DNA from 3 places in the Microbacterium endophyticum genome. Region 3 is predicted to be linked to each of the others. Evidence: predicted binding sites of a transcription regulator. Region 3 holds the regulator's gene; each other region holds the start of a gene.
The links. Region 3 encodes HrcA, which represses chaperone genes, less so after heat shock. Its sites were predicted from a motif close to TTNGCACTCGNNNNNNNCGAGTGCNAA; they were not measured.
Positions count from the first base shown of each region.

Region 1: groES (co-chaperone GroES) is a predicted target of HrcA. The motif match lies at 7,707-7,733, and genes of this name have one in related genera.
Region 2: G6N83_RS04035 (Hsp20/alpha crystallin family protein) is a predicted target of HrcA. The motif match lies at 6,880-6,906, and genes of this name have one in related genera.

Region 1 covers NZ_CP049255.1:793,453-803,955, reverse strand. Annotated here, with positions in the region: gene glmS (glutamine--fructose-6-phosphate transaminase (isomerizing)) at 1-720, shown strand, start outside; gene G6N83_RS03765 (holo-ACP synthase) at 772-1,146, shown strand; gene alr (alanine racemase) at 1,143-2,267, shown strand; gene tsaE (tRNA (adenosine(37)-N6)-threonylcarbamoyltransferase complex ATPase subunit type 1 TsaE) at 2,264-2,767, shown strand; partial or broken gene G6N83_RS03750 (alpha/beta fold hydrolase) at 2,864-3,685, opposite strand; gene tsaB (tRNA (adenosine(37)-N6)-threonylcarbamoyltransferase complex dimerization subunit type 1 TsaB) at 3,761-4,456, shown strand; gene rimI (ribosomal protein S18-alanine N-acetyltransferase) at 4,453-4,962, shown strand; gene tsaD (tRNA (adenosine(37)-N6)-threonylcarbamoyltransferase complex transferase subunit TsaD) at 4,959-6,026, shown strand; gene G6N83_RS03730 (hypothetical protein) at 6,023-6,463, shown strand; gene G6N83_RS03725 (class I SAM-dependent methyltransferase) at 6,475-7,665, opposite strand; gene groES (co-chaperone GroES) at 7,822-8,118, shown strand; gene rarD (EamA family transporter RarD) at 8,277-9,236, shown strand; gene G6N83_RS03710 (ABC transporter substrate-binding protein) at 9,397-10,503, shown strand, end outside.
Region 2 covers NZ_CP049255.1:863,242-873,744, reverse strand. Annotated here, with positions in the region: gene G6N83_RS04075 (sugar transferase) at 68-1,567, shown strand; gene G6N83_RS04070 (hypothetical protein) at 1,595-1,768, opposite strand; gene G6N83_RS04065 (hypothetical protein) at 1,845-2,093, opposite strand; gene G6N83_RS04060 (TetR/AcrR family transcriptional regulator) at 2,239-2,937, opposite strand; gene G6N83_RS04055 (FecCD family ABC transporter permease) at 3,150-4,226, shown strand; gene G6N83_RS04050 (ABC transporter substrate-binding protein) at 4,265-5,257, shown strand; gene G6N83_RS04045 (ABC transporter ATP-binding protein) at 5,254-6,039, shown strand; gene G6N83_RS04040 (class I SAM-dependent methyltransferase) at 6,039-6,833, shown strand; gene G6N83_RS04035 (Hsp20/alpha crystallin family protein) at 6,967-7,401, shown strand; gene G6N83_RS04030 (nucleotidyltransferase family protein) at 7,620-8,447, shown strand; gene G6N83_RS04025 (hypothetical protein) at 8,452-8,673, shown strand; gene G6N83_RS04020 (amidohydrolase family protein) at 8,773-10,113, shown strand; gene G6N83_RS04015 (hypothetical protein) at 10,115-10,503, opposite strand, start outside.
Region 3 covers NZ_CP049255.1:2,844,281-2,854,783, reverse strand. Annotated here, with positions in the region: gene G6N83_RS13450 (PhoH family protein) at 1-987, opposite strand, end outside; gene G6N83_RS13445 (HIT domain-containing protein) at 965-1,312, opposite strand; gene G6N83_RS13440 (16S rRNA (uracil(1498)-N(3))-methyltransferase) at 1,378-2,127, opposite strand; gene dnaJ (molecular chaperone DnaJ) at 2,133-3,251, opposite strand; gene hrcA (heat-inducible transcriptional repressor HrcA) at 3,345-4,382, opposite strand; gene hemW (radical SAM family heme chaperone HemW) at 4,446-5,663, opposite strand; gene G6N83_RS13420 (DUF1990 family protein) at 5,663-6,313, opposite strand; gene lepA (translation elongation factor 4) at 6,362-8,212, opposite strand; gene G6N83_RS13410 (alpha/beta fold hydrolase) at 8,284-9,003, shown strand; gene rpsT (30S ribosomal protein S20) at 9,115-9,375, shown strand; gene G6N83_RS13400 (GNAT family N-acetyltransferase) at 9,456-9,965, opposite strand; gene holA (DNA polymerase III subunit delta) at 9,965-10,503, opposite strand, start outside.

The sequences.
Region 1 (10,503 bases), 870 kb from region 3:
ACTCAGGGCGCGACCATCCCGCGTGAATCGGATGCCGTCGTCTACACGCACGCGGGACCCGAAGTTGCCGTGGCATCCACAAAGGCCTTTGTCGCTCAGATCGCCGCCCTGTATTTGCTTGCGCTGCACGTGGCTCGCGTTCGCGGCACGATGTCGGCGCAGGCTATCGCCGAGCAGGTGGGCGAACTCGAAGAGGTACCCGCCAAGATTCAGCGGATTCTCGACACCGAATCGCCACGCATTGCGGAGCTGGCGCACTGGATGGCCGACACCCGCTCGGTGCTGTTCCTCGGCCGCCACGTTGGCTTCCCCATTGCACTCGAGGGCGCTCTCAAGCTCAAAGAGATCTCGTACATTCACGCGGAGGGCTTTGCCGCAGGTGAGCTCAAGCACGGTCCGATTGCGCTGATCGAGCCGGGCCAGCCCGTCTTCGTCATCGTGCCCTCGCCTCGCGCTTCCGCGCTGCTGCACTCCAAGGTGGTCTCAACCATTGAAGAGATCCGCGCGCGCGGTGCCCGAGTGATCGCGATCGCCGAAGAGGGCGACGCAGCGGTTTTGCCGACGGCCGACGAAGTGTTGCGAATCCCGCTGGCCGCGCCCCTGATCGAGCCGTTGCTCGCTGTGGTGCCGCTGCACCTGTTCGCGATGGGGCTTTCGACGGCGAAGGGTCTCGATGTCGACCAGCCGCGCAACCTGGCGAAGTCGGTAACCGTCGAATAGACGCGCGCGATAAGGTTGCGGATGCCGTGAGTCGCGGCGTCGGGAGAGCAGATGATCGTCGGAATTGGCATCGACCTCGTTGATATTCCTCGATTCGAGGCTCACATTTCTCGCACGCCCAAGCTGCTCGAGCGACTCTTTTCCCCCGCCGAACGTGTGCTCAAGCCCCGGTCCTTGGCAGCGCGATACGCGGCGAAAGAGGCACTCATCAAAGCCCTCGGCGGGTCTGACGGTGTGCACTGGACCGAAATCGAAGTCACACCGGAGGCGTCGGGTCGGCCGTGGTTCACCTTGACGGGATCGACCGCCGAAGTGGTAGCTGCCCGTGGAATTAGTACGCTCCACCTCTCGATGAGTCATGATGTGGGCTTCGCCGTCGCTTACGTGGTCGCCGAGTCGGCAACCGAACAGGAGACACACTCATGAGCCGATTGCCCGCGGGGGTCATGCGCGAGGCGACAGTCGATGTCGGCGCGATCGAGGCGAATGTCCGCCATCTCAGACGTCTCACAGATGTTGAGGTCATCGCCGTCGTTAAAGCCGACGGCTACGGTCACGGAGCGGCGCGAAGCGCAACGGCCGCACTCGATGGCGGAGCAACCCGTCTGGGGGTTGCCGATATTGGCGAGGCGCTCGCCCTCCGACGAGCCGGCATCATGGCGCCCATCGTTGCGTGGCTGCACGCGCCCGGAACGTCGTTCGCCGAGGCCGCGGCGGCCCATATCGAATTGGGAATCTCAAGTTTCGATCAGCTGCAACAGGCCGCAGCGGCAGCATCGTTTGACGGCCCAGTGAGCGTCCACCTCAAGCTCGAAACCGGCCTCAGTCGAAACGGCATTGCGCCAGAGGATTACCGGGTGGTCTTCGCCGAAGCCGCGCGACTTGAGCGCATCGGCAAGCTCCGCGTCATTGGAATTTTCAGTCACCTCTCGAATGCGTCTGCCGACGAAGATCGGGCAGCTCTCGCGCGATTCAACACGGGCCTCGGTGTCGCGGCAGCCGCGGGAATCGCCCCACCGCTTCGACACATCGCAGCAACGCACGCCGCGATTGCGCTTCCGGAGAGCCGGCTGAACTGTGTGCGTCTCGGCATCGGCATCTACGGTCTCTCGCCTTTCGCCGACCAGACCTCCGCCGAGCTGGGGCTTCGGCCCGCGATGACACTCCGCGCATCCGTCGCGGCAGTGCGTCGCGTGCCAACGGGCACCGGGGTTTCGTACGGCTATACGCACCGCACCGAATCCGAGACCACGCTTGCCCTCGTGCCTCTCGGCTACGCCGACGGTGTGCCGCGCGCAGCATCGAGCGCTGGCCCGGTGCAGATTGGCGGCTCGACCTTCCGTGTTGCTGGCCGAATCGCTATGGACCAGCTTGTTGTCGATGTCGGCGACAGTCCCGTCGCGGTCGGCGACGAAGCGGTTCTCTTCGGCGATTCAACACTCGGTGTTCCCTCGGCCGACACCTGGGCGGATGCCGCAGGCACCATCAATTACGAGATCGTCACTCGAATCGGACCTCGGGTGCCACGCAGACAGGTTTCATCATGAGTGTTCCCGCAGAGCTTCTCGGTCAACGCGAGATCTCATCTCCCGAAGAAATGCACCAACTCGGCAAGATGCTGGGCGAGGCACTCGTCGCGGGCGACCTGATCGTGCTCACTGGGGCACTTGGTGCGGGCAAAACAACGCTGACGCGCGGTATCGCTGAGGGTCTCGGCGTTCGTGGCCCCATCCAGAGCCCCACCTTCGTCATCGCCCGCACTCACCCGTCGCTGGTCGGTGGTCCGCCGTTGGTTCACGCTGACGCGTACCGGCTTTCGTCAGCTCTTGAGCTTGACGATGTCGACATCGACGCTGCGGGCTCGGTCGTCATTGTTGAGTGGGGTCGCGACATGGTCGAAGGCATTCGCGACAGCTGGTGGGAGATTGAGATCGAGCGCGAGACCGGAGGACGCGGTGCCGACACGATGTGCGGTGACCTTTCCCGCGTCTCGATGGAGCTTGATGCCGATTCGCCCCGCATTGTCGAGATTTCTCGCCGCCCGTAGCACCGGAGCTGACGCTGAGAACACATCAGCGAGGGCTGCACGCACCTCACCTGGGCGCTCGACGGCCGCATAGTGGCCAGCACCCGGCAGCCCTACGTCGTCGAAATCGCGGATGCGGCGTCGCATTGCCGCGCTATCGCCCGCACCGACGAACACATCGTGTTCGCCGTGCACTGAGCGCACAGGCACCGAAATGCGGTTCCATAGCGACGTCTCGTAGGTTCGGGCCTGCTCGGCCGCGGCGAGAAAAGCCTGTGGGCGAATTTCGTCTGCGAGCGCGTCGCTCACCGACGGATCGATGGCGTGCGGGTGTCGAAACAGTGGACGCGCGAGCACTCGAAGTGCGCCGCTTCGGCGGAGGAAGTTCAGGAAGGGAACCGCCGCGGATCCGAGACCGCGGAGCATCCGCATTGCCAGGAGCATTCCGCTGAATGCAGGGAGCGCTGCCGCACCAAGGATCGGGTTCCGTAAGACTCTCTGGATTGCGCTGCCACTCGGCGACACGAGTCCAACCGCAACCGTGTTCTGCGGAAAACGGGCAGCAACGTCGAGAGCGATAAACCCGCCGAGCGAATGACCAATGAGCCGCCACTGGCGGTAACCCAGCGATCTTGCAACAGCGGCAATCGCGCACGAGACCACAGCGATATCGGGCACGGGACCCGCGCTCCCGCCCCACCCGGGTAGATCGATTGCAATCACGTCGGTCAGCGGCTCACGGCGACCACCATCGCTCGCGGCATCACCTTCAGCGATCAGCGGTGTCCATGTCGTCCATGATGCTGCAGCGCCGTGCAGCAGGATCGTTGCCACGTCACCACCTTCACGGCCGTGGTGAACGACGATGTGTCCCGCAGCCGTCGGCACAACACTTCGTTGCAGCCCGAGCGTTGCACCGTCGGTGCGAAGTGCTGACATGTGCCTGTTCATGCCAGGTATTCGGTGCCGGAGCGAGATCGGATGCCTCGCCCACGCGCGCATTACCCTGGAAGAGTGATCCTTGGCATCGATACTTCTCTCGGCACGGAGCTTGCTCTCGTCGACCCCGACGGTGTTGTGCGCGCGGAAGCGGCCAGTCGCGATGCTCTGGGGCACGCCGAAGTCATCGGCACACTGCTCGTGAGCGTGCTCGCCGACGCCACCACAGCGGCCGCCGTCGGAAGCCCCGTTCCCGCGGGTTCAGATAATGCGGGTTCGGAGATTGCCGTGACGCACGTGGCTTCTGGAATGGGGCCGGGGCCCTTCACTGGTCTTCGCATCGGCATTGCGGCCGCTCGGGCTTTCGCGCTTGCGCGCGGCATCCCGGTCATTCCCGTGCCGAGCCACGATGCTGTTGCCCTCGAAGCACTCATGGCTGCGGCTCTTACCGGTTCGGAGCCGGAGCGCTTTGCCGTCGTCACCGACGCGCGGCGACGTGAGTTCGCATATACCGTCTATGACGGCATCGACGACGATGGTCTTCCGCTGCGGGTTGCGGGCCCCGCTCTCGTGCCACGCGACGATATTGACGCAACTGTCGCGGCGCTCGGCGCGCGGCGCCTCGATGCCACGCGGGTGCCGGCGGCATTCATCGGCCTCGTTGCCGCACGCGCAATCGCGGCGGGTCGCGAGGTCGCCGATGCTGAACCGCTCTACCTTCGCTCGCCCGATGTGACCCTCGGTCATATTCCGAAGAAGGTCGGGGTATGACTCGGATGCGCCGCGCGACCGTCGCCGACCTCGACGCCATCATGGCGCTCGAAGAGGCGAGTTTTCCGACGGATGCCTGGAGCTCACCCATGATGCGCGAAGAGCTTTCATCGCCGCATAGTTTCTACCTCGTGCTCGAAGAAGAAGTACACACGGGGCTCGCGGGCTACGCGGGTCTTCGCGCGCTTTCGGGTTCGCACGATGCCGACGTTCAGACAATCACGGTTGCTGCGGCATCCCGAGGGAAAGGCCTCGGCCGCACACTCCTGAGAGCTTTGCTCGATGAAGCTACCCAGCGAGGCATCCGCGACGTCTTTCTCGAGGTGCGCGCCGACAATCCGGTCGCACAGGCGCTGTACGTATCGGAAGGCTTTGTCGACATCGGCCGTCGCCCCGGCTATTACCAGCCCGACGATGTGGATGCGATCGTTATGAAGTGCGAGATGTCTCATTGGCACCGATCGGTTCTTCGTGTCGACGCCGAACCGGGGACAATAGTCACGTGAACCGCAGTGAACCTCTTGTGCTGGGCATCGAAACCAGCTGCGACGAAACCGGCATCGGGATCGTCCGGGGTCGTGCGCTCCTGAGTAATACCATCGCATCGAGCATGGACGAGCACGCCCGCTTTGGGGGCGTCGTACCGGAGGTCGCTGCCCGCGCGCACCTCGAGGCTCTGCAGCCGAGCATCGAAGCAGCGCTCGCCGAGGCTGAGGTGTCGCTGAATGAAATCGACGCCGTCGCCGTGACATCCGGCCCGGGGCTTGCCGGCGCGCTCATGGTCGGCGTTGGTGCGGCGAAAGCACTCGCGGTGGGCCTGAATAAGCCGCTCTATGCCGTCAACCATCTCGTCGGGCATATCGCTGCCGACATCCTCGACGTCACTGCTGCGCCGCTCGAATATCCCACTGTGGCGCTCCTGGTCAGTGGCGGACACACCTCGCTTCTGCTCGTCCACGACCTCACGGGCGATGTCGAGTTGCTCGGTGAGACTGTCGATGACGCCGCAGGCGAAGCGTTCGACAAGGTCGCGCGTATTCTTGGCCTGCCGTACCCGGGCGGACCCGAAATCGACCGCGCCGCTGCCACCGGAAACCCTGATGCAATCCGGTTCCCGCGAGGTCTCTCTCGCGCTTCGGATCGGGAAAAGCACCGGTACGACTTCTCCTTTTCTGGGCTCAAAACTGCGGTCGCACGGTGGATCGAGCAGCGGGAGGCCGCGGGGCAGCCTGTCCCCGTCGCCGATGTCGCCGCATCATTTCGTGAAGCAGTCGTCGACGTGCTCGTAACGAAAGCTCTCGATGCGTGCCAACAGTACGGGGTGCCGCGACTGCTGCTGGGCGGGGGAGTCATCGCCAATCGGCGCCTCCGCGACGTCGCCACGGCGCGCGGCGAGGCCGCCGGCGTCACTGTGCGCATCCCGCCGCTCAGTCTCTGCACCGATAATGGCGCCATGATCGCAGCACTCGCCGCCGAACTCATCATGTCGGGACGAGAACCATCGACGCTTGCGTTCGGGGCTGACTCCACTCTTCCCGTCACCGAGATTCACGTGGCGGCGAGCACATGACCGAGCCAAACCCGCCGAGCTCCGCGTCGCCGCCGGCATCGCCGCTGCCGGCAGCTCCGCCAGCACTGCCCGGTGCGCACCGCGGCGGCTATCAGCGCGAGTTCACGGCTCCTCTCGACATCGTCGTAGCGACGCAAACCGAATACCCCTCGGTGCCGTGGCAACCGCCCGTTGCGGCCCCGATCGCACCACCGGTGCAGGGAGCATTTTCTGGCTGGGCACTCGGTTTCGCCGTTGCCGGACTCGTGTTCTCGTTCTTTGTCGGCTGGGCGTTCCCCCTGGGATTCGTCGCTATCGTGACGGCGATTATTGCGCTGCGGCGACCGCTCGAAAGTCGCCGTGTCGCAGTGTGGTCCATTGTGTTGGCCGCACTTTCTATCGCCTACAGCGCGCTGTGGTTGGTGTCTTCCGCGCAACAGGCCGGCGTGATCAACTAGCGGACTCCACCTCAGTCGACACGGTCAACGAGCAACGCGCGGCGGCGTTCGCCAACGCGGGTCACGATGAGAGTTGCGGATGCCGCTCCCGAGAGCTTCAGCTTGGTGCGAAGCACTGCAGGGTCGATGTCGACGCCGCGCTTTTTGATCTCCAGGGTGCCGATGTCGCGGGCGCGAAGTGCCTTAGCGAGCGACTTCACGTCGAAGGGAAGTTCTTCGCGCACGCGAAAAGAGCGGACGAAGGGGCTCGTGAGTGCGGCATCCGACGTGAGGTAGGCGATGCCGTCAGAGATCATCCCGGCCTGCAGGCGACGGGCCACGTCACCGATGAGGCGGGCGCGAATGACGGCGCCCTCGGGCTCATGCACGAACTCGCCGAGTTCGCGCGTCTCGACGTCATCGGCATCGGCCTCCGATGTGATTTCGTGGGTTTCATCGCCTCGGACAACAAGAGCGGAGCGATAGATTCCGGGTCGAGCGAGCGCGCCCGACCACAGCACGAGCTCGACCGTCGCGCCATCCACGCTGATCCACTGCGCTTCGATCTCGGGCGGAATCGCGTCGCGTTCGAATCCTGGTCCGAGCTTGATGCCCGTCGGCATCGTACGTGCCAGCCCAAAAACCCAGTCGAGATTCGGCGAGTAGTCGGTGGGACGCACGCGCCGTGTCTCGGTGTGGCCGGCGGTTCGTCGAGCGGGGTCGAGCCATGCTCCTCGCACCTGGGAGAGATCGGATGCCTCGGCAATGCTGTGCCGCACGCTCACTGCGTCGCCGAAGGGCGCGAGGTTGTACGCGGCGATAGCTGCTGTGACTTCATCGGCATCGCACGCTTCGACATCGAGCCCGAGGCCCGCGAAACCAAGCGCGTCACCACCGATGCCGCAACCGAGATCTGCGATGCGCGTGAGGCCCGCGTCGCGAAACCGGCCTGCGTGCCGAGCGGCGACGGATAGTCGCGTCGCCTGTTCGAGGCCGGCACGTGTGAAAAGCATGCCGGATGCAAAGTCGCCGAATTTCGCGCGTGCCCGTACTCGCAAGCGTGCCTGACCTACAACGGCGGAGACAAGATCGGGGGAGTTACCCGCGGCACGCAACCGTGACACGGCAGACGCGACATCCGCTGTGGATTCGAGCGGACCGACCTCGTCGAGTAGCCGGAGCCCCTCCGGGGTGAGTAGTGCGGTGAGCTCTGCCATCTCCATGCCACCACCCTACGTGTGGCGCCAATTGCGAGGGAGAGAAATTGGCACTCGCGTTGCGTGAGTGCCAGCACTTCCCTAAACTTGCTCTTAGCACTCTCGGCCCGAGGGTGCTAACGAGTCTTCCGTTCACGAAGCGCAAGAAAGAAGAGGTAGACCGTGTCGGTTTCCATCAAGCCGCTCGAGGACCGCATCGTCATCAAGCAGGTCGAGGCAGAGCAGACCACCGCGAGTGGTCTCGTCATCCCCGATACCGCCAAGGAAAAGCCCCAGGAGGGTGAAGTTGTTGCTGTCGGCCCCGGCCGCATCGACGACAACGGCAACCGTGTTCCGCTCGACGTAGCCGTCGGCGACCGCGTGATCTACAGCAAGTACGGTGGCACCGAAGTGAAGTTCGGCGCTGACGAGTACTTGGTGCTCTCGGCACGCGACGTGCTGGCGGTCGTCGTTCGCTAAGACGACCACCCCGCAAAAGGCCCGGAGCGATGCTCCGGGCCTTTTGCTTTTCTGCCGCACGTTTCGGCGATGCGCGGTGGCAGAAATGAGCGCATGATCGGCAGTCCGCAGAGCCGCCTTGGCTTCCTGCCCGTCGCGCGCAGATCTAGGCTGAGTAAGTGACGCAGTCGAACGCCCCAGAAGACCCCACGGATGCTGCGCGCACGCGCCTTGTGGGAACGAGCTATGCCTTCCTCGCCTATCTTTTGTGGGGATTTCTTCCGCTCTACTTTCTGCTCTTGAAGCCCACCGGTGCGTGGGAGGTCGTGGCGTGGCGCATCCTGCTGTCGCTCGTGTTCTGCGCATTCCTCATCGCGGTCACACGCTCATGGCAGCGCTTCAGAGCGATCATTGCTCAGAAGCGATTGCTGATGTGGACAGCGGTGGCTGGCGCCTTGATCTATGTCAACTGGCAGGTCTTTTTGCTGGCGACGCTCACCGGTCACGTCATCGAAACGAGCCTCGGCTACTTCATCAACCCGATCGTGACGGTGTTGTTGGGAGTGCTGGTGCTGCGGGAACGTCTACGTGTGACGCAGTGGGTGGCGATCAGCCTCGCCGCCGTCGCGGTCATCGTCATCATGGTCGGGTATGGAACCTTCCCGTGGATCGCGCTTCTCCTCGCCTTTTCGTTCGGCTTCTACAGCCTGGTGAAAAAGCGGATCGGCCCCGCAGTGGATGCTGTCAGCGGCCTCACCCTCGAGTCGTTTTGGCTCGCACCTGTTGCCATCGTGCAACTCATCGTCGTGGGAGCGACCACGGGAATCACGATCGCGAGCGCGGGACTCGGCCACGGCATCCTGCTTGCCCTCGCCGGTGTCGCAACCGCCGTGCCGTTGCTGCTCTTTGCCTCGGGTGCTCGCCGAGTCTCCCTGACGACGCTCGGCATCATGCAGTTCATCGCTCCGATCATGCAGTTCATGATCGGAGCGTGGCTCCTGGGAGAGCCAATGCCGCTCGAGCGCTGGATCGGCTTCGGTATCGTCTGGGTGGCGCTCATCGTGCTGACCATCGACTCGGTGCGCGCGGCGCGGCGCGGGCGTCGGATGGTTGTGAGCGATGTGACAGAACTCACCTAAATCGAGACGCATCTGACAGGCGCTGTTATGCGTCTGTGACCTGGTTGTTTCACATCGTTAACGCACCGCAACACTGAGGTGCGCTCCCGCTCGTTACTGTGAAGGACATCGAGTCCGGTTCTGTGAGCCGGACGCCTGTATGTACACAGCAAGGAGCACTATGAACGTCTTTACTCGTTCGCGTTCGAGCAAGGCCATCAGCGGTATCGCTGTGGTCGGAATCAGCGCGCTCTTCCTCGCCGGCTGCTCAAGCACCGGTGACGGCGGATCATCGTCAGCCCCCGAAGCCGGCGAAGAGATGACCCTCAAGATCGGAACGGCGCTGCCGCAGACCGGTAACCTCGCATTCCTCGGCCCGCCCGAAGAAGCCGGTGTTGCTTACGCCGCATCGCAGGTCAACGAAGTATCTGCCGACACTGGTCTCTCGATGGACGTCGTCTACGGTGACTCGGGTGACACCGACAACAAGGCATATGAGACCGAGATCCCGCGTCTTCTCAACGAAGACGTCTCGGCCATCATCGGCGCTGCATCATCGGGTGTCTCGCTGCAGTTCATCGACCAGGTGACGGGTGCTGGCGTCATCCAGTTCTCGCCCGCCAACACGTCTGACGCATTCACGACCTACGACGACAACGGCCTCTACTTCCGCACCGCGCCCTCGGACGTGCTGCAGGGTGAGGTTCTCGGAAACCTGATCGCTGAAGATGGCAACCAGACTCTGGGCATGATCGTCCTCAACGACTCGTACGGAACCGGACTCGCCAAGTACGTGACCGACGCGTTCGAGGCCGCTGGCGGCGAGGTTGTCGCATCGACCACCTACAACACCGGTGACACCACGTTCGACGCCCAGGTGAGCGAAGTTCTCGCGGCCGACCCTGACGCGATCGCGCTGATCACGTTCGAAGAGGTCACCACGATTCTTCCGAGCCTCTTCGGACAGTTCCCGTCCGACAAGCTCTACTTCGTCGACGGCAACCTGTCGAACTTCGGTGATGAGTTCCCCGAGGGCTCGTTGACCGGCGCCAAGGGCACGCTTCCCGGCCTGTCGATCGACTCGATCGGTGACTTCACTGGCGCGCTCGACGAGTTCGTTGCGTCGGAGGGCGAAGACCCGCTGGAAGAGTACAGCTACGCTGCCGAGTCGTTCGACTCGGTCATCCTGCTCGCTCTTGCTAGCCTCGCTGCTGGTTCTACCGACAGTGACGCTATCGCTGAGAAGCTCATCGAGGTTTCAGGTGGCAGCGGCGACGGTGAGAAGTGC
Region 2 (10,503 bases), 940 kb from region 3:
AAGCTCGCGCGCAGAAACATGCACGTATCTCGTGCGCATCATCGCGGTGGAAGGATGTGGGGTGACTTTGAGCGCGCCACTGAATGACCATCGCCAAGCCGAGGAAGCGCCGGCAACAGCACTGCCTCGACAGCGATGGCGGAAGGCTTACGCGCGTCGCCTGATCGTCACGGATTTTCTCGTACTCATCTGGGTCGTCTACGGCACCCAAATTGCGTGGTTCGGAAGCGGAAGCGCTCAAGTTGCGATGAGCTACGACATCCGCATTACGGCCCCTTCGTACTGGGTCGCCTCTGCCGTGCTAATTGTCGCGTGGATGCTTGCCCTCGCGGCGAACGATACCCGCGGTGACCGCGTCTTTGGATCAGGCAACGCGGAGTACGTGCGTCTGACGATGGCGAGCCTCAACCTCTTCGGGGTCGTTGCGATTGTGGCGTTTCTCGCGAAGATCGACATCGCGCGTGGCTACCTTCTTATTGCGCTACCCGCAGGGATCTTGATGCTTCTGGTGTCGCGCTGGTTGTGGCGGCAGTGGCTCGTCGCGAAGCGCCTTGGCGGGGAGTTCAGCGCCCGCGTGCTTCTGGTCGGATCGAGCGCTTCCGTGTCCACTATCGCTCTTGAGCTTGGGCGCTCGCGCAGCTCAGGATATATCGTGGTCGGGGCCTGCATGCCTGCGCAGCAGCTTTCCTCAGCTGTGCCGGAAACCGACATTCCCGTACTTGGCACAGTTGATGATGTGCGCGAAGCGATGGCTGCCGTGGGCGCCGACACGGTCGCGGTCACAAGCACTGACGACTTGCCTCCCAACAAGGTCAAGGAAATTTCGTGGGGCCTTGAAGCGGGCCGTCAGCACCTAGTGATTGCGCCGAGTATGCTCGACATCGCAGGCCCCCGTATTCACACTCGACCGGTCGCCGGCCTCCCGCTTATCCACGTGGAGACGCCGCGGTTCTCTGCCGGTCAGCGCTTCTTGAAGCGAAGCGTCGATCTTGTCGCAAGCGTGCTTGGCGTAATCATCTTGTCGCCGCTGCTGCTGCTGCTCACGATATTGGTCTCGGCGACGAGCATCGGCCCCGTGTTCTTCTTGCAGACGCGTGTTGGCTATCACGGCCGCGAATTTAAGATGATCAAGTTTCGATCCATGGTGGTCAACGCCGAAGAGCTCCTTGCTGAGCTGCGCGAGAAGCAACGCGATTCGGGTAACGAAGTGCTCTTCAAGATGAAAGACGATCCGCGCATCACGCGAGTTGGTCGATTCATGCGCAAATACAGCCTCGATGAGCTTCCTCAGCTGTTCAATGTCATCGGTGGCTCGATGTCGCTGGTCGGACCTCGACCGCCGCTGCCGAGCGAAGTGGCGTTGTACGCGAAGCACGTGCACCGACGCTTCTTGGCGAAGCCCGGGATCACCGGGCTGTGGCAGGTCAGCGGTCGATCGTCGCTCTCGTGGGAAGAATCTGTGCGGCTCGACCTCTCGTACGTCGAGAACTGGAGCATGGCCAGTGACGTCATGATCATCATGAAGACGGCCAAAGCCGCACTTGCCCCGGGCGACACCGCCCACTGACAATCGCTGTGTGCCAAAAGGCATCCGCTAAATGATCGTGATGATCTCGATGACGATGCGGTAGTTCGTCGCGAACACCAGCACGCTCAGGCCGATAGCCACGAGGGCGACCCCGACGAGGATGACGTACGCCCACCACGGGTATCCAGGGCGACGAGGTGGCCTGCGGGTGCGGCGCCGAATTCGCCTGATACGACGCATGCGTGCTCGAGAGACGCGCGAGCGTCTCGTTGGAGTAGCAATAACAGCGTTAATGAGAAAACTCTAACGTTGTTAGTCACCGATCGAGAACAAGTTTCGCTACTTTTCCGTCGACCGGAGTGATGGCGAGCGTATGAGTGCCGGTGAGACGTAGGTCAGGTGGCGCGGACGCGCTCCACTCAATAGTTGCCGTGACGACCTCGGCACACTCAGCGATCTCGCTGACCGTGACGTGTATCTCGAAGACATTGAGCATGTCTTGCAGCCAGCGGCGCACCTCGACTGTGCCCTCGAACGAGTTGCCAGTGGAGCTGAGTGCAGACATGTCTGGATGACACGCGGCCAGCAGCGCTGGGATATCTCTTGCGTTGAAGGCCGACACGCACGAATGGAGGAGTGAGACCTGTGTAGCGCTGCTCACGAAGCGGCCCGCACATGGTTGGGCGCGTTGGGGGTGAACCGAGCTGAGGCTAGCTCGACTGCGCGAGTCGCGCGAGCCACTTGAGAAAAAGTGCCCGCTCTTCGGGCTCTAGTGCCTCGGGCGATGTATGAATGGCTGAAAGCAGTGCGCCGGCGTGCTCCGGGACTTGATCGCTCGGTTGAATTGGCTGCGAACGCGCCCGCAGAATCGACGCCAACACCGCTTCGCAGACGGCTTCGGCCTGTTGTGAATTGGGTGCATCGGCCCGAATCATGTACAACGCGCCACCCACCGCTGCGGCGTGCAGCCGCGTCGCACCATCGAGGGCCGAGACGGAGAGCTCGCCGGCTGCGGCCGCGGCCTCGAAGAGATCGGTGACGGGAATCGTGGCGTCGAGATAAGCCTGACGCACCCCACCGGAGTGTGCTCGCCCGTACATGAGGCAAAACAACGGTGCGTGCGTCGATGCGAACTCGATCTGCGTGCGAAACGCGGCCCTCATCCTGTCGGACGACTTGGGGCCGTTCGATGCGATCGCGGTTGTGAGTGCCGCGGAAAGTGTGCGAAAGCCGTCGATTGCGATGGCCTCGATGAGGCCCCGCTTGCTCTCGAAGAAGTGATACAGCGTGGGGAGTTGCACGTCGGCCTCGGCGCAAATTGCCCGCACCGACACGCTCTCGACGTCGAACTCGAGAAGGCGCGAAGCTGCCTTCAGTAGACGCTGCTTGGAGTCCTCTCTGGACGACATGCCACCAGAGTACGCGTTCCATAGAAGGCCTCTTCACGATTAGCGCCTGTGCGCACGCATAGCGCGCCGAACGGCGTTGGTACAAAGTCTTCTCACGACGTGATGCCCCATGCCTCTGTCGAGAAACGTTCTACTGAAACCTATAACAGCGATATGGGCTCGTAAAGGGTGGTTGGTTTCGTGAGCCTTATGAGAATGGTTATCATTAACGCATGGCCATCGTTCTTGCTGATCCCCGAGCGGTGGCACACCAGTTGCGGCGTGATCGGCGGCGGAATGTATTGCGGATCGGTGTTCTGGTGGCATCCGCTCTGGTCATTGCGCTAGTTGCGATGGGGATTGGCCCGGTCGCGATCGACCCGGCCACGGTCGTGAACGTGCTGGCTCACCACCTCTTTGGGGTGCCGCTGCCAGCGGACGTCGACGACATTGCGCAGCAGATCGTATGGGGCACTCGTGCACCGCGCGTGGCGATGGCAGTCGTCGCTGGTGCGGGGCTCGCGATGGCGGGTGCCGTGCTGCAGTCACTCGTACGCAACGACCTTGCCGACCCGTATCTGATGGGCGTGAACGCGGGCGCTTCGACGGGCGTTGCGCTTGTCGCGCTCGTGATCGGCGGGGCCAGTGGGCTGTTGCTCTCGGGAGCAGCGCTCGTCGGCGCTGTTGCTGCGACAGCGCTTGTGGTGTTGATCGCCGGAACCGCCCGCACTCGAGGCCCGTTTCGGCTCGTGCTGGCGGGGCTCGCCGTGGGCTACGCGCTAAATGCGGCCACGAGCTTTTTGCTGTTCTGGTCGGATTCGCCCGAGGCCGCGCGGTCGGTGCTCTTCTGGCTGCTCGGGTCTATTGCGACGGTGCAGCCCACCGTGCTGATCGCGGCCTTCGTGACCGTCGCTGCGGCAGCGATCTTTTTCACCAGCCTCGGCCCGCGCATCGACGCCCTCGCCTCGGGTGACGACTCGGCGCTCGCAGCCGGGCTCGACCCGGAGAAGTGGCGGTTCGGGTTGATGGCTGCGGCATCCGCTCTGGTGGGTGTCGTTGTTGCGGGAGTGGGCGGGGTCGGCTTTATCGGCCTTGTCGTGCCGCACCTCGCCCGCGCGATCGTCGGTGGTCGCGGCCGACTCGTGCTGCCCGCGAGCGCCGCCCTCGGTGCCGGGCTGCTCGTACTTGCCGACAGCGTGGCGCGAACAGCGCTCTCTCCGCAAGAGATTCCCGTGGGCGTTGTGACCGGCGTGATCGGCGCGCCCTTCTTGCTGTTTCTGCTGCGCCGCTCGGGCCGCGCGGGCGACTGAACTTTTTTCACCCTGTTTCACCTGAAAGGAAACACCACATGATGACCCCTGCCCGCCCCTGGGCCGCTCTGGCCCTCGCGACCGGCGCCGTGCTTATGCTCGCCGGTTGCTCCACAGCGGCTGATGCCTCTGGCTCTTCGTCGGCTTCTGCTGCCATCACTCTCGACAACTGCGGATCGCAGGTGACGCTCGATGGGCCCGCGAAACGCATCGTGCTCGTAAACAATGACGCGCTCGCCGACATCGAAGCGCTCGATGCGATTGATCGCGTGGTCGCTGTCACTTCAACACCGCAAGAAGGCCTCTACGACGACACCACCTACACGGCGCTGGCGAACCTCGACGTGCTCTCGACCGAGAAGAACGCCACCGGCGGTTCGGTCGTGTCGCAAGAAGCCATCATCGGTGCAGACCCAGACCTCGTGATCGCACCCGAAAACGCCGTCGATCGTGATGCACTGGCGGCCGCCGGCATCGCGCTGTACACACCGACCGCGTACTGCTCCGACCCGCCGCCGGAGCTGCTCGAAACTGCCACGTTCGACCGCGTGTGGAACGAGATCACCACCTGCGGCGAGCTGCTGGGAGAGCAGGACCAGGCGGCCGACGTGATCGCCGGGGCGAAAGCCGACCTCGCATCGGTGCCGTCGACATCGGTCGGTACCGCGGCTGCGCTCTACGTCTCATCGGGTGGCACAGTTCTCTCGCCCTACGGTGGGCCCAGCATGGTGACCCCGGTGTTCGCTGCGGCGGGCCTTGAGAACGTCTACGCCGACCAAGACGAGCGCGTCTTCGACGTGAACATCGAAGACGTCATCTCGCGAGACCCCGAAACGATCGTGCTGCTCTCCTCGGCTGCCGACCCCAACGAGACGAAGGATGCCTTTCTCTCCTCTCCCGGCGTCGACTCGCTCTCGGCAGTGAAGAACGATCGCGTGATCGTGCTGGCGTTTCCCTACACAGACCCGCCCAGCATCCTGTCGACTCGCGGGCCCGCAGTGCTCGCTGACGCGCTAGCCGACCTGTCGTGATCACGGCAGGCGGCGTGGCGGTACGGTTCGGTCGCCGCGAGGTGCTGAGCGGTATCGACCTCGCCGTCTGCCCCGGCACCGTGACCGGAATCGTGGGGCCGAACGGCAGCGGCAAGTCGACGCTGCTGCGCGCCATGCTTGGGGCGGTGCCCGTGAGCGCTGGCCGGGTGCTGCTGGACGGCCGTGACCTGCGGCGAGTGCCCCGGCGCTCGATCGCACAACGGGTGGCGTTTGTCGGCCAGAACGTAGGCGGCGACCCCGCCCTGCGAGTGGCCGACGAAGTGGCGCTCGCCGGGATCGCACGCGGCCGGGGTGGCGCTTCGTTCGACCTCGACGTGGCGCAGGCACTCGATGCCGTCGGGCTCGGCGACCGTGCGCAGTCGGCGCTCGGAACCCTGTCTGGCGGAGAACGCCAGCGCGTGTCTATCGCCCGCGCGATCGCACAAAACGCTGAGATCGTGCTGCTGGATGAGCCCACCAACCACCTCGATGTGCGCCACCGCCTCGAGCTCGCCGCAATGCTGCGAGACATCGCGCCCACGGTGGTGATCGTGCTGCACGATCTCGACCTGGCAGCCCACGTGTGCGACCACGTGGTTGTGCTCAACGAGGGGCGAGTGGCGGCGGCGGGCAGCGCCGACGAGGTGCTCGTGCCCGCGGTGCTCGATGAGGTCTATGGCGTCGAGGTGGTGACGACACAGGGCGAGGGCGGTGTGCGGTCGCTGACGTTTCGGTTGCCGGCTGATGTTGTTGATGAATTTATGGGAAAGAAGGAACTTTGATGAGTGAGAACACAACGGTTGATCGGGCTTTGGTTGCCCGCGAGGTGATCGCGCGCTGGGATGCGCAACAGACCGGATACATTCGTCGGCGCGCTGAGCGCTTTGACACGATCGGGCGCACTGTGGCCCACGTGTGCGCCGGGGTGGCCGAGCCGCGCGTGTTGGATCTTGCGGGCGGGGCCGGGTCTCTCGGGGCAGCGGTGCTCGAACACGTGCCGACGGCACATGTGGTGATCGCAGACAAAGACCCCGCCCTGTTGGCGCTCGCGCGCGACGCATGGGCTGGAGACGCCCGCGTTGAGGTGGCACAGATCGACCTCGACTCGGATGTGTGGGTGAGGCATCCGGCGATTGTTGCGGGTGAGTTCGATGCTGTTGTGAGCTCGACGGCACTGCACTGGCTGAGCCCCGATGCGCTGGTGCGCGTGTACTTCGCGCTTTCGGGTCTCGCGCGACCGGGCGGAATCGTGCTGAACGGCGACCACCTGAGCTACGACGCCGTGAGCGAGCCGGCCATGCGCGCCTTCGCGCTGAGCGACGACGCCGATATGCAGCGCGACACGTTTGGCGCGGGTGTCGACACGTGGGACGAATGGTGGGATGCCGTGGCGGCATCGGGTGCGTACGGCACGGAGCTTGCCGCGCGCGATGCCGTGTGGGGGAGTGAACTCCACGAACCGCCACTGAAAGTGACGCTGGGCTTTCACCTGGAGACGCTGCGGAGTGCCGGCTTTGCGCAGGTAGGTACCGTGTGGCAGTACCTCGATGACCATGTTTTGTATGGGGTGCGGTAGCCCGGAATTCCGGCGTAAAACTCAGGAAATTTTGAGCTTTTGGCACTTAGCACTCTAATGGTGAGAGTGCTAAATTATTCGTACTTGAGTGATGAGCACTCAAGTCTTCGATTCGGAAGGAGATTGATTCATCATGGCTATGTCTTTTGATCCTTTCAGCGAGCTGGACCGCCTCGCGTCTGGCCTGCTTCAGGCACGTTCGGGGCCCCGAGTGATGCCCGTGGATCTCTACCGAGACCAGGATCACTATGTGCTGAACGCGGATCTGCCAGGCGTCGACCCGGGCTCGGTCGACGTTGACGTTGACGGTCAGCTGCTCACCATCCGCGCGCAGCGGACGGTCGGTTCGGCCGACGGCGCCAAGTGGCTTGCGCAGGAGCGACCCGCTGGCAGCTACCTGCGTCAGTTCAGCATCGGCGAGGGCGTCGACACCGCCGGCATCTCAGCGTCGTATGACAACGGGGTGCTCAGCGTGATCATTCCGGTGAGCGAGAAAGCAAAGCCGCGAAAGATCGCTGTGCACTCGCAGAACGCCGGGGCTGAGAAGCAGAAAACCATCGCAAGTTAACCCAGTGCTCATCCCGCGTGGGGTGGAGTCCGTTCGTCGGGCTTCACCCCACGCCTTTTTGCGGCACGGCGTGCAGGGCGCTGCGGTAACCGCGGTGAAACGGGGAGCGCGTAGCGTGCGGTGAATGAGCGACGACGAACGCGGACTTCAGAACGTGAATAGGCTGATCGGGTTTCCGGCGAACTAATGCGAAGGGCTGTCTTCGGTACGCTTCGGTCATGGAGCCGCTGCCGTGGTCAAAGAATCAGCTGAAACGGCTGAGTCGACACATTCGCGACGGCACGACGCCGGAGCAGGGACTCCCCTCGTATGGTGCCGTCATGCTTTGGTACAACGATCTGGCTGAGCACGTTCAATTCGTAGTCTCGACGCTGGACTGGACCCCAATCCTTGGTGAGCGACCCTTTGAAGTCACTTCGCGACCTAAGACCCTCGACACGCTTCGTCAGAAGCTCAATAGAGACACCGACACCCCGTTGCCAAGTGTGCAGGACGTTGCTGGCGTTCGCTTTGAAGCGGAAATGACTCTTGACGAACAAGACGCGGTAGTAAACGCGATCACGGGTCGTTTCGAACACAAGCTCGATGACTGCGTACGAGACATGCGCGCCACGCCACACAGCGGGTATCGAGCGGTTCACATCTGGCTGAAGCTCGAAGCGCGGGTAGAAGTACAGGTACGCACACACCTCCAGGGTGACTGGGCGAACATGTACGAGGTGGCCGCCGACCTCTACGGTCGACAGATTCGGTACGACGCACTTCCCGCAGACCCAATTGAAAAGAAAATCGTGCGCTCTTTGCGAGCCGTCTCGGAGCTGCGCATTTCTCAAATCGAAAAAGACCGGAACGAAATTTCCCTGCTTGAGTTGAACTTAGAAGAAACGCCCATCATCGTGAGAACCCGCGCACAGTACCGTGACGTAGCCCGTAGAGTAGAAACGTTGAAGGCACGAAATTTGAGAAATGAGCAAGAACTCCAGAATGGGCTGGAGATGTTGCGCAAGACATTTCGTGAAGGACAACGAGGCTCGGAAGGAGTCTGAAGTCGTGGCCGGATTTGTTATCGAGTACAACCGTTTGAGTGGCGAACGTCACGTTCACAGTTTTGCCGGGCCGGATGGTCACCGCGAAGCACTGCGCTACCGCCTTCAGCTGGAACAGAACCGAGCGGATGATGGCTGGGAAATCGTGTCTCTCAACAGCGACTCGATCGAAACTGTGCACCGCACCCACGCGCGCTATTTCGAGCGTGATCGCTTAAGCGCGTAAAAGCCGGTTTGCTCGGAGCGCTCTTCAGCGGGCGCACCACCTGGGCTAGCTACTTCTGCGGTAACCGTGGCGAAACGGGGAGCGCGTAGCGTGCGGTGAATGAGCGACGAGCTGGGCATCCGTAGGGTTTTCGACACCGTTATTGCTGACGCGACGGTCGTAACCATGAACCCCGCGCGCGACGTCGTGTCGGGGTGGATCGGGATTTCGGACGGGCTCATCGCTGCGGTTGCTGCGGGGCCTGTGCCCGATGGTGTACACGCGGAACAGTGGGTCTCGGCCGGTGGGGGGATCGTGCATCCGGGGTTTGTGAGCGTGCACCAGCACACAGCGGATACCCTCGCGCGCGGTGAGGCAGGCGAAGCCCGGGAGTTCTTCGACTGGCTGTTTCGTGTGTACTACGAGAGCGTGCTCGGGCTGTCGAACGACGATGTGGGAACAGCTGCGACCCTCGCCGCGGGCGACCTGCGGCGGGCCGGAATCACGACGGTGCTCGACTGCTGGGGTGTGGGAGATGCCGGGTCTGCGCGTTCGCGCGCGGCGCTCGAGACCACACTCGCGGTCGCCGAACAGAGCGGGTTGCGGTGGATCGTGGCTCCGATGGTGTCGGATGCCGTGCCCTCCGCCTGGGGTCCTGCCCTTGCTGCGGCTGCGGAGTCGTTGCGGGTGGGGTTTGCTGCCGAGCGGCTCTATGGCGCAACAGCCGACGTGCTCGAGTTCGCCCGGTGGGCTACGTCGCTGTCGAGCTCTCGGGTTCCGGTGTGGACGAGCGCCGAACTGCCCGAAATGGCAAGTGACGAGCTGTTGCGCGGGCTCGCTGCCATCGCGGCGAACGTGGGCCAGGGTTTCACGACGCACCTGTGCGCTTCGGAGCCGGGAGATGCCGGCGTCGATGGCGAGCGGGCGATCGCGCGCCTCGAACGGCTTGGGGTTTATGCGGGGCGCACGGTGGGTGCGCACCTGACGTTTACTGACTCGGCTGAGCGTGATGCGCTCGCCGCGGGGGGAGTCGGAGCTGCGCACTGCGCTGCATCGACGATGTTCGGCGGCGGGTCACACAGTGCCCTGGGGGAGCTGCGCGCCTCGGGCGTGACTGTCGGCTTCGGGCTCGACAACGCGTCGCTCAACACGACGACCGACATGGTCGGCGAGATGCGGCACGCGCTCGCGTTCGACCGGTCGGCGGGTAGTGGCTCATCACGCCTCACGGCAGCGGATGCCTTGGCCGTCGCCACCGTCGAAGGTGCACGCGTGCTCGGGCTCGACGACAGCATCGGCTCGATCGAAGTCGGCAAAGACGCCGACCTCGTGCTCGTCGACACTTCGGGCCCGTGGTGGCGGCCCGGGGTCGACGCGGCAACGGGGATTGTGTTGCGGTCGCGGGCAGACGACATCCGTATGGTCTTCGCGCGTGGCGCGGTCGTGCACGCGCGGGGTTAGCTCAGCCGGCACGCCTCTTGCGCGCCGACGGCAGGAGCACGGCGGCGGCGATGAAGAAGCAGAGTGCGCCGATAAAAGTTGAGTTGCCCGCAAGCGTGGCGTTTCGCACGCCGCCCGTTGACGTGACGATCGCAGCGACAGCCGAGACGCCGAAGGCCACCGACCCGCCCAGGTTGAGGAGAGTGCTCCACCATGCGGTGTCACGCGGCGCCCACAGCTCGCGCTCGCGCACAAGCGGCACCAGGGCCAGCAGGCTGCTGAGAAGGAAGGCCAGCGAGCCCGCGGCATCCGGAGCCCACACGTAGTCGCGTTCGGCGGTGACCGTTGAAGCTTGGAGGGCAGCGCCCGTGCTGGCGTTGAACAACACTGTGCCGATGAGCTGCACCGCGG
Region 3 (10,503 bases):
GACCGCACGTTCGTCGTATTCGGTGTAGGCGTCGACTATGCGCCCGACGAGTGAGTGACGCACTACGTCAGCGCTAGTGAGCATCGCGAAGTGGATGTCGTCGATATCTCTCAGCACACGCGTGACAAGTCGGAGCCCGGACGACCCCTGGGGAAGATCAACCTGCGTGATATCGCCCGTGACGACCATTCGCGTGCCGAAGCCCAGCCGAGTCAGAAACATCTTCATCTGCTCAGGAGTCGTGTTCTGCGCTTCGTCGAGGACGACGAAGGAATCGTTGAGTGTGCGGCCTCGCATGTACGCGAGCGGTGCCACCTCGATAGTTCCCGCGGCCATGAGCTTTGGGACGAGCTCTGGATCCATCATCTCGTTGAGCGCATCGTAGAGCGGACGCAGGTACGGGTCGATCTTGTCTGTCAAGCTGCCGGGCAGAAACCCCAAGCGTTCGCCTGCCTCAACAGCGGGCCGCGTAAGGATAATGCGGCTCACCTCTTTGCGCTGGAGCGCCTGGACGGCCTTGGCCATCGCAAGGTAGGTCTTACCGGTACCGGCTGGACCGATGCCGAACACAATCGTGTTTTCTTCGATCGCATCGACATAGTCTTTTTGACCCAGTGTCTTCGGGCGCACAATCTTGCCGCGAGAGCTCAGAATCACTTCACCGAGCACCTCAGACGGGCGCATAGCTCCGTCCTTGTCGAGGATTCTCTGAGACGTCGTCACATCCGCCGGTGCAAGGTCATGGCCGGAGCGCGTCATCGTGATCAGCTCGTCCACGAGCTCCTTCGCCCCCGCAACGACTTCGGGCGCGCCCGTCAGCGTGATCTCATTGCCGCGGACATGGAGATCCACACCCGGATGCTCGCGCTCAAGCACGCGCAGCAGACGATCACCGGGACCCAACAACTTCACCATCGCGATGCCGTCGACGAGGATGCGTTCGACGGTCGAGGAATCAGAACTATCAGCCACCAAGGCTCTTTTCATTGAGAGATCCGGCAAGAACATGAGCGTGCACGTGGAATACCGTCTGGCCCGCGCCTTCGCCAGTGTTGAAAACTAAACGGAAGTCGCCGTCTGAGTGCTCCATAGCGAGTGACCGAGCAAGGTCGACCATTTCGGCCATCAACGCCGGGGCCGCAGCGGCAAGTTCCACGACATCACGAAACTCTTGGGTTTTGGGTATCACCAAGAGATGGACAGGTGCCTGCGGAGCAATGTCGCGAATCGCAAAGACGTTAGCGGTCTCCCCCACGATCTCCGCGGGAATTTCTCCCCTGAAAATTCGCGTGAAGATCGAAGGTTCGCTCATGCGACCATCCTACCGAGACACCCTGCGCTGAGCTCGCGAGATGCTTCCGCGCATCGTCCAACACGTCACCATCGCGAGAGGCGAACGTTGAGCACCGCGAGCGCCGCTGGGCCTGCGCTCGATGTGCGCAGCACATTTTCCCCGAGCCGCACCCTCTCGGCCCCCGCGGCCACGAGCGTTTCGATCTCGCTCTCTGTGAATCCACCCTCTGGGCCGACGATAAGCGCGATCTTGTGCCCGCGTCTGTTGATGTCGAACAGCTTGACATAAGACAGGCTCTCCGATGCCGTCGGATCAAGGAGCAGCATCAGCGTGTCTTCTGGCATCGCGACCAGCGCTGGGGTGTCAACGACACCGTGTACACGCGGTATCCACGCCCGATGGGCTTGTTTACTGGCTTCCCGCACTATCGCTTCCCAGCGCAGTCGACTCTTCTCGGCTTTAGCTCCTTCCCAACGGGAGATGCTGCGAGACGATTGCCACGGGATGACTTCGTCGACGCCAAATTCGGTTGCTGTTTGCACCGCGAGTTCATCACGGCCGCCTTTTGCTAGCGCCTGTACGAGCACAAGCCGAGGTGTGGAGGGAGCCACATCTTTGCGGGCGAAAACACGAAGGCCGACTTCTTTGGGCGACACGAACGTTGCAACAGCCTCGATCACGACGCCGAGACCGTCTGAGACAGTGACTTGCTCGCCCACTCGAACTCGCCGCACGGTCGCAGCGTGATGCGCTTCAGCACCTGTGAGCGTGATCTCGCTCCCGTCCCCGAGCTCGGGGCCCAATGGCGTGTCGTGAAAAAACTGGAGTGCCACGACTACTAGCTCCGGAACCTATCGCGCAGTTTAGAAAACAGCCCCTGGTGGAACTCGGCGAGGCGAGGCGCCGGAGCCTTGGTACGAGCGGCAAACTCGGCGATCATTTGGCGCTCTTTGCTGTCGAGGCGAGTTGGGGTCACGACCTGCACCCCAACTCGAAGGTCACCTCGTTGAGATCCGCGAAGCGGCGTGATGCCGCGTCCCTTGATCGTGAGAACGTCGCCGCTTTGCACCCCTGCCCGCAAGTCAAGCTCAACGGAGCCGTCCAGCGAATCAATTTTGGTGGTCGTGCCGAGGATCGCATCCGGCATCGAGACCTCGATCGTGGCGAGCAGATCGTCGCCCTCACGACTAAATGTCTCGTGAGGCGCGACACTGACCTCGATGTACAGGTCACCGTTCGGGCCGCCAGCGGGACCGACTTCACCCGAGCCCGGAAGCTGTAGTCGAAGTCCGTTTTCGACCCCGGCTGGGATGTCGAGCGAAACGGTGCGGCGCTCGCGCACACGCCCCTGACCCTGACAGGTCGCGCAGGGGTAAGGAATTGTCGTGCCGTAACCCTGGCATGTCGCGCACGGCTGGTTTGTCACGACGTTGCCGAGAAGGCTGCGCACTGTGCGCTGCACATGTCCACTGCCGTGACAGATGTCACACGTGACGGGAGATGTGCCCGGCTGGCAGCAGGATCCCTCACACGTTTGGCAAAGGACTGCCGTGTCGACTTCAAGATCGCGGTGCACGCCGAAAACAACATCGCCGAGTTCGAGGTCGAGCCGAACGAGTGCGTCTTGGCCGCGTTCCGCGCGCGAACGGGCACGGGCTCCTCGCGTCTGGCCTCCGCCGCCGAAGAACGTCTCAAAGATGTCGCCGAACCCACCGAAGTTCGCGTTGCCCCCACCGCCGCCGAAGGGCGATGAATCGCCGCCCATGTCGTAGCGCCGGCGCTGTTCAGGGTCGCTCAGAACGTCGTACGCGTGAGTTACGAGTTTGAATTTTTCGGACGCATCTTCGCCGGGGTTCACATCCGGGTGAAGCTGGCGAGCCAGTCGTCGGTATGCCTTCTTGATCTCGTCGGACGTCGCTTCTCGCGATACCCCGAGCACTTCGTAGTGGTCAGCCACTTTCGCCTTCCTGCCCGCACGATGTGCGGGATCGTTCTGTATCGAACGTCGTTATGAATGTTGTACTTCGGTGTTGGTCATCAAAGCTGTGGATCAGTGTTGCTCATCTTCGTCAAGCAGTTGACTGAGGTAGTGGGCGACGGCACGCACGGCCGCGAGATTGGTGGAGTAGTCCATGCGCATCGGACCTAACAGTCCGATGCGGGACTGCGATCCCGTGGTGTCGTACGTACTCGCCAAGACGGATGCCTCAGGCAAACCGAAGGGCTCGTTTTCACGACCGATGCTCGCAGCGAGTCCGTTGCCATCTGCCACCATCTCTGTCATGAGCCGCAGGAGAGTCACCTGCTCTTCGATGGCTTCGAGCAGCGGCGAGATGCTACCTCGGAAGTCGGACTCACGCCGGGCAAGGTTTGCCGCGCCCGCGAGCACGAGGCGATCTTGACGGAACTCATCGAGCTCTTCGCCGACGACGCGCAAAATCGGACGCAGCGCGTTGTCGAGCCGCGTCGATGTGGACTGTTCAGCGGCCACGATCTCTTCGACACGGCGAACACCTTCACGCACGGAAAACCCCGTCACAACAACCGACGCTTGCGCGCGAAGTTGCGCAACATCCGTGTCGTCAAGTTCCTCAGGCACAAAAGCGATCCGCTGAGAGACCCGCCCGGTGTCCGTGACCAAGATCACCAACATCTTCCCCAGCCCAAGCGCAACGAGTTCGACGTGGGTGACATTAGCTCGCGCAAATGACGGATATTGCACGAGTGCGACCTGCCCGGTCACCTGTGTGAGAGCGCGGACGGTTCGAGCGAGCACGTCGTCCAGGTCGTTTGGCCCTTCGAGGAAAGATGAAATTGCCGAGCGCTGGGCGGATGAAAGCGGGCGAAGTTCTGCAAGATGATCAACGAAGACGCGGTAGCCCTTGTCTGTGGGGATCCGCCCCGATGACGTGTGCGGGGCGGTGATGAGTTCTTCATCTTCGAGAAGCGCCATATCGTTCCGAATGGTCGCGGCGGAAACACCAAACGCGTGGCGATCGACGATCGCCTTGCTGCCGACAGGTTCGTGTGTTTCGACGTAATCCTGAACGATCGCGCGCAGCACCTGAAGCCCTCGTTCACTAACCACGCGTCGCCTCCCTCTTGGCACTCTTCGATCGAGAGTGCCAATTCTAGCCGAGGAGCCAGGCACCTACTCCGTTAACGTCCGAACGACCGCATCGGCGAGAAGTCTTCCTCGGCGCGTAAGCACAATTCGGCCCCGGATGGCAGTATCCGCCTCGATCAGCTGATCGGCGATGAGGGCGGCGACTCCACGGCGACCTGATGGGGTGAGGTCGGTGATGGGGAGGCCCTCTCGAATGCGTGACTGCAAGAGAACCCGCTCCAGGTAGCGAGCGTCAGCATCCGGTCTTTCGCGGCCCGCTGCGGGCGATGCGCCTTCTGCAAGCCGCGCTGCGTACGCGGCCGGATGCTTCACGTTCCACCAGCGGAGACCATCGAGGTGGCTGTGCGCGCCCGGACCGAAACCCCACCAATCAGTGCCCCGCCAATAGGCGAGGTTATGGCGTGAGCGCTGAGATTCACTGCGTGCCCAGTTCGACACTTCATACCAGCTGTAGCCGGCCGATCCGAGAACCTCGTCAGCCAGCTCGTACATGTCGGCTTGAACGTCATCATCGGGTGCCACCCGCTCACCGCGCCGAATCTGACGCGCGAGCTTCGTGCCATCTTCGATAATCAACGCGTACGCCGAGAGATGATCCGGCTCATGCGACAGCGCGGTGTCGAGCGACTGACGCCAGTCGTCGAGCGACTCACCCGGTGCGCCGTAGATGAGATCCAGGCTGACATCGAGACCCTGCGCTTTTACCGCTGAGACCGCCGTACCGATGTTCGCTGGCGAGTGCGTGCGATCAAGGGCAGCAAGCACGTGCGGTACCGATGACTGCATCCCAATCGACACTCGGGTGACGCCCGCATCAGCAAGACTGGCCGCCACGCTCTCCGTGACGGTGTCGGGGTTTGCTTCGACTGTCACTTCAGCTCCGGGTGCTATTCCGAAAGTGGTGCGAACAGCATCCAACATGCGGGCCAAGTCTTCCGGGGGCAGAAGCGTCGGAGTTCCCCCGCCAAAAAATACCGTCTGGGCTGCACGCAGGCCCCCGGCGGCTTCGAGCACCCCGCGCGACAACTCGATCTCGTCAATAAGCGTGTCCGCGTACTGGTCCCTCCGTGCGCCGCGCAGCTCATCAGATGTGTAGGTGTTGAAGTCGCAGTAGCCGCAGCGGACACTGCAAAACGGCACATGAAGATAAACGCCGAAGTCAACATCCGGATCTACCCGGACCCCCTCGGGCATGCGACCGTCTGCGGGGGCTGCCTCGCCGAGGGGAAGCGCTGCTCCCATCAGGCGGGGGTCGTGTACATCGGTGAAATAGCCCTCAGATAACGAGCGAAAAGCTCACGCCGACGGCGCTTCACGAGTGCGCCGAAAAGTTTGTACCAGGGGGAAACCGGCGCATCGAAAGCACGCACGGTGAACCATACTTCGTCATTAGGTAGCCAATCCACGATGAATGACTCTTCGCCGCTCACGACGGAACCGCCGACCGTACCGAGCGCAAACCCCACCCGTCGCGTCTCTTCAATCGCGTAAATCACGCGGAGCTCGCCATCAGCATTGAGATTTCCGGCACTACCGTGCACGTGAATGGTGGTTCCGGCTCCCACGAACGGTGTGCCGTCTTCGTCGAACCTCTGCTCAGCCTCAAGGCGTGACGGCTCCAGCGGATTTCCGTCCTCGTCGAAGCTCACTCCCGAATACATCGGCCCTGCGGCGGGGCGAACATCGCTGACGGTGAGGCCGGCATCGCGCAACGACCGCCATGCCAGCAAGGCATCGCCAGCGGAACGAAAACGCTCTTCACCGCTACCGAGCTTTATCGTCTGCTCAGCAGGAACACTCCGCTCCGGCGGATACTGCATCAGGTCGGGCGCTTGCGTTGCACCCACCGCCGCATAGTCGACGGTTTCGTCTCGGAACGTCCCTCGGCGCATGATCTCCACCCTAGGCGTTTGCACGCCACTCATCCTGCTGGTATCCCGCTACTTTGCGTCTTTACTCTCGACGTCACCTGAAAGTGCCGCGATGAATGCATCCTGTGGAACCTCGACGCGTCCCACCATCTTCATGCGCTTCTTGCCTTCTTTTTGCTTCTCGAGGAGCTTCCGCTTACGCGAGATATCGCCGCCGTAGCACTTGGCCAGGACGTCTTTTCTCATGGCGCGAATCGACTCGCGAGCAATTATTCGCGCGCCAATCGCAGCTTGAATCGGCACTTCGAATTGCTGTCGCGGAATCAGCTTCTTAAGGCGCTCGGTCATCAGAACGCCGTAGGCATACGCCTTATCACGATGAACGATCGAGCTGAATGCGTCGACTTTGTCGCCCTGCAACAGGATGTCGACCTTCACGAGATCGGATGCCTGGTCTCCACTCGGTTCGTAGTCCAAGCTCGCGTAACCCTGCGTCTTTGACTTCAACTGATCGAAGAAGTCGAAAACGATCTCGCCCAGCGGCATGTTGTACCGAAGCTCGACCCGTTCCTCAGAGAGGTATTCCATACCCAGGAGAGTTCCGCGGCGCGTCTGGCAAAGCTCCATCACTGTGCCGACGAAATCCTTGGGCAGGAGAATTGCTGCTTTCACCATCGGTTCAGTCACCGAGGCGATTTTGCCGTCTGGGTACTCACTCGGGTTCGTGACTGTGATGTGAGCACCGGCATCCGTTGTCACTTCGTAGATGACGCTGGGCGCTGTCGTGATGAGATCCAAACCGAATTCGCGTGAGAGACGCTCGGTCACGATCTCGAGGTGCAAAAGACCGAGGAACCCGCAGCGGAACCCGAACCCGAGCGCGACGGACGTCTCCGGTTCGTACACGAGAGCAGCATCCGAGAGCTTGAGCTTGTCGAGTGCTTCGCGAAGGTCTGGGTAGTCACTGCCGTCAATCGGATAGAGACCCGAGTAGACCATTGGCTTCGGGTCGGTATAGCCCGGAAGCGCCTGTGTCGCCGGCGTACGTGCCGTCGTGACCGTGTCGCCGACTTTCGACTGGCGCACATCTTTCACGCCGGTGATGAGATAGCCCACCTCACCCACGCCGAGGCCGGTACTGGGCTTCGGTTCAGGGCTTGAAACCCCGATTTCGAGAAGCTCGTGCGTGGCTCGCGTCGACATCATCTGAATACGCTCACGCGGATGCAGGTGGCCATCGATCATGCGCACGTACGTGACAACTCCGCGATACGCGTCGTAGACCGAGTCGAAGATCATCGCGCGCGCTGGCGCTGTCGCATCGCCTTTAGGTGCTGGGATCTCGGCGACGATGCGATCGAGTAGTTCTTCCACACCTTGACCAGTTTTTCCGCTGACACGAAGAACGTCGTCAGGACTTCCGCCGATGAGATTGGCGAGTTCAGCAGCGAACTTGTCTGGGTCTGCGGCGGGAAGATCGATCTTGTTCAGCACCGGAATGATCGTGAGATCGTTTTCGAGCGCCAGGTAGAGGTTCGCGAGAGTCTGGGCCTCGATCCCCTGCGCGGCGTCGACGAGAAGAATCGCGCCCTCGCACGCGGCGAGAGAGCGGCTCACCTCGTAGGTGAAGTCGACGTGACCCGGCGTGTCGATCATGTTGAGTGCCACGGTGCCGGCTTTGTCGGCCCACGGCATGCGGACAGCCTGGCTCTTGATGGTGATGCCGCGTTCTCGCTCGATATCCATGCGGTCGAGGTATTGGGCACGCATATCGCGGTCGGCAACCACGCCGGTTATCTGCAGCATACGGTCAGCGAGTGTCGACTTGCCGTGGTCGATGTGCGCAATGATGCAAAAATTGCGGATGGACTCAGGCGGCGTCGCACTCGGCTCGAGTGGTGTGAGGGCACGGGGTGACATATCCAGTTGATTCTACGCGGGCGCGACCGAATGCTTCTGGCAACGGCCAACACGCCGGTTAGGCTGCTGAAATGACCGTGCAAGTGGTTTTGGTCCACGGCATCCGTACATCGGCAACGATGTGGCGTAGCCAGATGGAACATTTGGAGCGACGGGGTAACCCAGCGATAGCCGTCGATCTGCCTGGACACGGCACACGACGCGATGAATCCTTCACCCTTGAGGGTGCGTTAGAGACGATCGATGAAGCTGTGCGAACCGCTGTCGTGTCGGGCCCGGTACTTCTTGTCGCCCATTCGATGGGTGGGATTCTCTCCACCTCTTACGTAGGTTCAGAGCCCGCGCCGCCCGTGGCCGGATTCATTGCCGCATCGTGCACGGCCATTCCGCGCGGTGCAGGACTCGTTGCATACCGATTGCTGGCACGGAGCTTCAATGCACTGCCCGGACGCGGGCAGTGGCTCACGGACCGCGTGCTCGATGCCACCCTCCCGCCCGAGACGCGCACTGATTTTGGCGCCGGTGGCTACGCATACGATGCACAGGACGTCGCGCTCCGCAGCCTTTCGGTCCTAGACCTACTTGCTGCGCTTGAGAGAATCCGCGTGCCACTGTGGTTCGTGAACGGACAGTGGGATCAGCTGCGGCTCAACGAAAACCTCTTCGTCGACATCGCCCAGGATCCCGAACTGATCATTGTTCCCCGCACGACACATCTCGTGACGGCGATGCGACCACGAGTCTTTAATGCAGTTCTCGACGTCGCACTCACCACTCTCGAGCAGACCTGATAGACTCTCGTTTTGACTTGCGTGTGGGTTTAACCCTCACGAACGTTGAGCACATCCCTCTCATGTCGCTTGGCACTCCATCCATTCACTGCAACGAAAGAACTCTGACACGTGGCGAACATTAAGTCGCAGATCAAGCGCAACAAGACCAACGACAAGGCGAACGAGCGCAACAAGGCCGTGAAGAGCGGCCTTCGCACCGAGGTGCGTCGCACCCGCGAGGCTATCGCTGCTGGCGACAAGGCCGCAGCTGAGAAGGCTCTCGTCACAGCGTCCAAGAAGCTCGACAAGGCCGTGAGCAAGGGCGTCATTCACGAGAACCAGGCGGCGAACCGCAAGTCGGCTATCGCTAAGCAGGTTGCTGCTCTCTAAGCTCCATCATTTGATAAAGGGCTCGCCGTCGGCGGGCCCTTTATTTTTTGGCGAGGCAGTGTCGATGAAGACATCGCGACCTATACGACGTATTTGAACCCGACGTGTGAGTCTTCGAACCCGAGACGCGTGTAGAACCTGTGTGCATCTGTTCTCGCTACGTCGGATGTGAGTTGCACCAAGGACGATCCGAGCGAAGGCGCAGCGGTCGACGTCACCCACTGAATCATCGCGCTTCCGATTCCACCCGACCTGGTTTTTCGGGCAACGCGAACCGCCTCGACGAGGAGGCGGGTTGATCCTCGACGCGCCATCCCGGGGATGAGGGTCAGTTGCATGGTGCCCACGACACGGCCGTCACTATCGGCGCAGACGAGCAACTCGTTGCTCGGGTTGTTCGTGATTCGGTGCAATGCATCCGCGTATATTGCGACATCGGGGATGTCAGCCGCATCGCCGCGCGCCGCGCTGATCGGGTCGTCGGTGAGCAAAGTCATGACGTACTCGACGTCGTCAAGCTCCGCACGGCGGAGCGTGACAGATGAAGCCGCCGTTGGCAGGCTCACTGGGAGAATAAGCGTTTCGAGCATCAGGTTCCGAACGGTGCGCGTGTGGCGATGACTGTGATCAGACGTTCAACGGCGAACACGCTATCGCGCGATCCGCCCTTCACCTCGGCGTCGGCTCGAGCAGCAGCCTGAATGGCAAGGCCGAGACTTGCCTCGCTCCACCCGACGAGATCACGGCGGGCGCGGTCTATCTGCCAGTCCTTCATCCCGAGACGAGCGCCGAGAGCCGCAGACGACTCGCGTGTGCCAGCAACTCTTGCCATCGACCGAAGCTTCGACGCGATTGCCGCAACGAGGGGCACAGGATCTGCTCCAGACGACAGCGCGTGCCGCAGTGACACAAGCGCTTCGCCCAGTCGACCGGCGATCGCCGTATCAGCCACAGTGAACGCCGAGATTTCAACCCGCCCACCGTAGTAACGCTCGACCGTTGCCTCGCTGATGTCACCGGGAACGTCGGATATCAACTGCTGGCACGCCGCAGCAAGCTCGGTGAGATCATCGGCGAACGCGGAAACGAGAGCGCGCAACGCGGGTGGTGCGATGCGCTTTTCAGCGC